Regions from separate parts of the Rhizobium sp. AB2/73 genome, predicted to be linked through region 1. Evidence: predicted binding sites of a transcription regulator. Region 1 holds the regulator's gene; the other holds the start of a gene.

Region 1 (3,111 bases):
CCTCGCCAATAGACGATTGTTCTTACGCGTATAGGTGACGCCGTTAGCAGTGAAATGCGACGATGTCACGGAAAGATCGCGCGTCTTGAAAAGGATTGCACGTGCCCTGAGTCCCGGATCGTCAGCAGAAACAGGCAGGTCATAGAAGGCCTCCATGCCTTCCGGCGTCAAAATCTCGAGATCGGCGTTAGCTGCCTTGACGGTCAAACCGAAGGAATGCTCCGTTATTTGTGGGTTGCCGACAACGTCTTCAAAGAAGCGGCGATAGGCTGATGGCTGCGGCGCGGAAAGCGCCACGCGCGCGATGCCGGTCACCCCGTTTTCATGGCGCTCCAGCACGCTTCTGTCAGCCGGAAGGGGATTGATGCGTTGACAGCAGAAGGCGAGAAAATCCGGCGCACGCAGATCAGCGGCAAAGGCAAGACGAAAGCCGGCTGTGGTTTCGGTGCCGTCCGGCATCTTCATGGGACGGGAGAAATCCAGCATCTGTCCCGCAGAAATCGCCGCCTCTTTGAAGCGCTTGTCATCCGCCACCGCATCATCCGTACCGAATACCACGGTCGAAAAGCCATTTTCGCCGACCCGGAAGCGATAAGCCTGGTCACGAGCAACGAAAACGTTGCCATCCAAGATGCTCTTCTCGCACTGCTCCGTCGATGCCACGCCCAGAGGCTCTAAATAGGTTTTATCGGCAAGAAAGACGCAGGCATTCTGTGTGCCAAAGGGATGGCGCGCATCCGGAGCCACCGTAAAACCGAGCTTGCCGAGGCGCTCGCGCGCCAAAGCGATGTCGACGGTTGGCAGCACGAGGTGATCCAGCGGATGCGGAGACGAAATCATGGCTTCTCCCGTTTGCTTGTGGCAGCAGATTTGCGCCCATCCCCCGCGCAATTCAAGATGGAAGCATGGAACACCCGGAGCACACGACATGGATCGAAGGCAATCTCGCAAACGTGATTGCCGATTCTCTCCCATGGCCGGCTCATGCAGCCGCGCGGCCTGTTCATCCAAATGCTCGGCGCACGGGCTGAACAACAAAGTCCTGGAAGCGAGTAGAACGGCATTTCTCTTATTTTTCTGCAGGTTAACGGAGATATAGCGCGCCGATGTTCCGAGCCGATCCATTCGCAAATGGCAATTATTTAACTGACCTCACAAGGCTTTACCGAAATTTAAGCACTTGCGGAACACATATGGAACATATAGTGTCCGTTCTGGATTTGTTTCGCAGCTTTTCTTGATTCTGGGGTTCCAAGACGATGTTGACGCGCAAGCAGCAGGAACTGCTTCTCTTCATTCATGAACGCATGAAGGAATCCGGTGTTCCGCCATCCTTCGACGAGATGAAGGATGCATTGGATCTGGCATCGAAATCCGGCATCCATCGCCTGATCACGGCGCTGGAGGAGCGGGGCTTCATCCGTCGGCTGCCGAACCGGGCCAGAGCGCTCGAAGTCATCAAGCTTCCCGACGCCTATAATTCGAGCCTGCAGCAGCGCCGCGGCTTTTCACCGAGCGTTATCGAGGGCAGCCTCGGCAAGCCGCAGCCCGTTGCCCCGCCCGCTCCGTCGAAGGTGGCAAATGACGATCACAATAGCTCGGCATCGGTGCCGGTGATGGGCCGCATCGCTGCCGGCGTTCCGATCTCAGCCATCCAGAACAATACGCACGATATTACCGTTCCCGCCGACATGCTCGGATCCGGCGAACATTATGCGCTTGAAGTTCGAGGGGATTCGATGATCGATGCCGGAATTTTCGACGGCGACACGGTCATCATCCGCAATTCGACGACGGCTAATCCCGGCGATATCGTCGTTGCACTCGTCGACGACGAAGAAGCGACGCTGAAGCGCTTCCGCCGCAAGGGTGCCTCCATCGCGCTGGAAGCCGCAAACCCGGCCTATGAAACCCGCATCTTCGGACCGGACCGCGTCAAAGTTCAAGGCAAGCTCGTTGGCCTTATTCGTCGCTATCACTGACCGGTGAATTGTCGACGGCGGGTGACGCTGGCGCAATTGGCGCGTCGAATTTGCCGGTGCGCCAATCATAGGTTCGATGCCTGGTCCACGGACGCTGCGGATCCTCGAATGCGGCTGAGATAATGGGCTTGTCTGCGGTAAGCGCCATTTCGATGGAGCCGGTTTTGCGCAATGTCGCACCGGTTATGAGCATCGCTCCGGAACGGCAATGGTCGAGCCGTAGCCGGATTGGCGTCACGATAATGTTCCCCGTGTCGCAAGCCGCGGGCAGGTAGGCCGCGTTTTCGATAGTGACCAATATCGCGCCGTTTTCAAGCATGGCCGCGCACCATGCTCCTTTCTGGCAGGCGAAACTGCCCTGCATGGTACGGTCCAAGGCCTCCTCCATTGCGACGCGGACCGCCTTCTGTTCTTCACTGTTCAATCGCTTATAACGATCTGCCTTACCGATTTGTGGAAGTCGGCTGTCAGCCGGGAGCATAGTCGGAGGCTGATGGTCCGCCGCGACCAGTGCCTTTTGCCATTGTTCGAAAATGAAGGCCTGCGGTCTCTCGCGATTGGTCGCGAGTATATCGTCCTGGCGCAACGCGACCAGGACGCCATCTTCGGAGATCATCAGGTCGGGTTTCGGTACGCCAGGTCCGAATGCCGCCAAGCCCATGGACAAGAGCGATAATAGCAGGCCCAGATGGCGAAGCCGGGTCCGCAATATGCTCATGATCAGGAAGCCGATAATGAATGTCGGCATCAGCCAGGCCGGCTGGCGACCGAAGGTAATATCGCCTCCCCAACCGGCTACGGTTCTTGCGATCATGATAACGAGTTCCAGTCCCTCTCCGGTGACTTTCCAGAAAGGCCCGTCGAGACCGAGCGGCATGAGCAGCATCGCCGCCATGCCGAATGGCATGACGATGAAGGAGACGATGGGCATAGCGGCGAGATTGGCAGCAAGCCCATATGTCGCCAATCGGTGAAAATGCTCGATCGAGAAGATAGCGGTCGATGCGCCACCGATGAACGAAGTCGACGTCACGCCTGCGAAGAAACGCGTGACGAACAATAGCGGACTTAGTACACGGAGGCGCGGCAGGATGTTTTCACGATGCCGCCGCCGTTTCCAGAGCGAATA
Region 2 (3,111 bases), 1.4 Mb from region 1:
CCGCAATGACGGCGCTGTGGGATTGCACCGCGGGCGAGTTCCGCTGGTATTTCGGCTGGGACGAAACGGTGATGATCCTTGAGGGCGAGGTGCATATCACCACGGAAGACGGCGTCGAGCGGACGCTCAGCGCCGGCGATGTCGCTTATTTTGCCGGCGGCACCTGGGCGACATGGCGCATCGATCGCTACCTGCGCAAGGTTGCCTTTCTGCGCAAGCCGTTCCCGAAGCCTCTGACCATGGCTTATCGCCTGCGCAACTTAGTCCGGCAGGGCGGCGCACAAGGCCTTGCTGCCTAAGCGGCCACTTGAGGGAAGCCATTGAATAGCCGTTGCGTTTGCATGCGGGCCGACCTACATCTGTGCGCAAATCCGAGCGAGGGCTGACTATGGCTGGTATCAAGAATGTTGCGGTCCAGATGGACCATGTGAAAAGCATCAACATTGCGGGTGACTCCACCTTCGCCATGAGCCTCGAGGCGCAGAACCGGGGCTACAAGCTCTTCCACTATACGCCGGAGCGGCTGAGCATGCGCGACGGCAAGGTCTATGCCTCCGTCGAGCCGATGATCCTGCGCGACGTCAAGGGCGATCATTTCGAGCTCGGCGAGCCGGAGCGCGTCGATCTTTCCACCATGGACGTGGTGCTGCTGCGCCAGGATCCGCCATTCGACATGGCCTATATCACCTCGACGCATCTCCTCGAGCGCATCCATCCGAAGACGCTCGTGGTCAACGATCCGGCCTGGGTGCGCAACTCGCCGGAAAAGATCTTCGTCACCGAATTCGCCGATCTCATGCCGAAGACGCTGATTACGCGCGATCCGGCTGAAATCCGCCGCTTCCGCGATGAAATGGGCGACATCATCCTGAAGCCGCTCTATGGCAACGGCGGCGCCGGTGTGTTCCACTCGACGCGTGACGACCGCAATCTCTCGTCGCTGCTGGAAATGTTCGGCCAGCTCTTCCGCGAGCCCTTCATTGCCCAGCAATACCTGCCAGACGTGCGCAAGGGCGATAAGCGCATCATCCTCGTCGATGGCGAGGCTGTTGGCGCGATCAACCGCGTGCCGGCCGAGCATGACGCCCGCTCCAACATGCATGTCGGCGGCCGCGCCGAAGCTACCGAGCTGACGGCGCGCGAACAGGAAATCTGCAAGCGCATTGGACCGGCTCTGAAGGAGCGCGGCTTCCTGCTCGTCGGCATCGACGTCATCGGCGACTATATGACCGAGATCAACGTGACGTCGCCGACCGGCATCCGCGAAGTCAAGCGCTTCGGTGGCGCCGATATCGCCAGCCTGCTCTGGGACGCGATCGAAGCCAAGCGAGCCTGATCGGCAGTTCCCACCACGCTCTCAGCTGAACGAATTCACTCAGGCATGTCGATAATTTCGGCATGCCTGAGGGAAGTTTTTGTTCGTTTATTGTTCTTGTTTCATTCCTTGTCTTGTGCCAGATTGCAACCCGAAGTTTGCTGATCGGGGCACGTAACGGCAAACGGGTTCGGCGACAGGGGATAGGGAATGGTAGCGCGCGTCAGTACGGTGGCGTTTCAGGGCATTGAGGGCGTACCCGTCGAAGTGCAGGTGATGATCGCGCCGGGCAAGGTGCTGATGCATATCGTCGGTCTGCCGGACAAGGCTGTCGCGGAGAGCCGTGAAAGGGTTCAGGCAGCACTACACGCCTCCGGTCTCGCTTTGCCGCCGAAGAAAGTCACGGTCAATCTCGCACCGGCGGATCTGCCCAAAGAGGGCAGTCACTTCGATCTTGCCATCGCGCTTGGTCTGATGGCGGCGCTCGGTGCGATTCCAGCCGATGCCCTGTCTTCCTACACCGTCATCGGCGAACTCAATCTCGACGGCACGATCGCGCCCGTTGCCGGCGCTCTTCCCGCCGCGATCGCCGCCAATGCCATGGGCAAGGGGCTGATCTGCCCGGCCGAAAGCGGACCGGAAGCCGCCTGGGCGGGCAAGGAGATCGATATTCTGGCGCCGCGCAGCCTGATTGCGCTCGCCAATCATTTCCGCGGCACGCAGGTTCTCTCGCGGCCGGAGCCGTCAGTCCGCGCCAATGCCGCCAATCTACCTGACCTCGCCGATATCAAGGGGCAGGAAAGCGCCAAGCGCGCCCTGGAAGTGGCGGCCGCCGGTGGCCATAATCTGCTTTTCGTCGGGCCTCCCGGCTCCGGCAAATCCATGCTCGCCTCGCGCCTGCCGTCGATCCTGCCGCCCTTGTCGACGAACGAGCTGCTGGAAGTGTCGATGATCCATTCGATCGCCGGCCAGCTTTCCGGCGGCAAGCTCTCGGACCGGCGGCCCTATCGCGCACCGCATCATTCCGCCACCATGGCGGCGCTTGTCGGCGGCGGCCTGCGCGCCCGGCCGGGTGAAGTCTCGCTCGCCCATCACGGCATTCTGTTTCTGGACGAGCTGCCGGAATTTTCGCCGCAGGCGCTCGATGCGCTCCGCCAGCCGCTCGAAACCGGCGAATGCGTCATCGCCAGAGCAAACCACCGTGTCTCCTATCCGGCCGGCATCCAGCTTGTCACGGCGATGAACCCCTGCCGCTGCGGCATGGCCGGCGAGCCGGGGCACACCTGCGCCCGTGGGCCGCGTTGCGCTTCCGATTATCAGGGCCGCATTTCCGGCCCCTTGCTCGATCGCATCGACATCCGCATCGACGTGCCGGCGGTCTCCGCCGCCGACCTCATCCGGCCGATAGCCTCGGAAAGCAGCGCCGATGTCGCACTCCGCGTTGCACGCGCCCGCGAGCGGCAGCGGGAACGCTTCGAAAGAGCCGGCATGAAGGATGTCAGCACCAATGCCCGCTGCTCGACGGCGATGATCGAGACCATCGCCGAGCCGGATGCCGCCGGCCTGCAATTGCTGCGCGATGCCGCCGAGAAGATGAAATTCTCCGCCCGCGGCTATCATCGCATCCTCAAGGTCGCACGAACGCTTGCCGATCTTGATGACAAGCCGACCGTCGGACGCATCCACCTTGCCGAAGCCATCTCCTATCGCATCGCCGGAGAGCGGCTGACCGCGCATGCCTGACAATGCGGGACTCCGCAGCATCTGATCGTCTCCAGCCGGCCTAAATGAAAAAA

Evidence for each region. Region 1 encodes LexA, which represses DNA repair genes until DNA is damaged. Its sites were predicted from a motif close to TGTTCNNNNTGTGTTCNG; they were not measured.
Region 2: I8E17_RS19475 (YifB family Mg chelatase-like AAA ATPase) is a predicted target of LexA. The motif match lies at 1,417-1,434, and genes of this name have one in related genera.

The regions. Positions count from the first base shown of each region.
Region 1 covers NZ_CP067071.1:1,389,432-1,392,542, reverse strand. The annotation lists gene I8E17_RS07025 (VOC family protein) at 1-840, opposite strand, end outside; gene lexA (transcriptional repressor LexA) at 1,260-1,982, shown strand; gene I8E17_RS07015 (ComEC/Rec2 family competence protein) at 1,963-3,111, opposite strand, start outside.
Region 2 covers NZ_CP067071.1:3,962,219-3,965,329, forward strand. The annotation lists gene I8E17_RS19465 (cupin domain-containing protein) at 1-299, shown strand, start outside; gene gshB (glutathione synthase) at 389-1,336, shown strand; gene I8E17_RS19475 (YifB family Mg chelatase-like AAA ATPase) at 1,526-3,058, shown strand.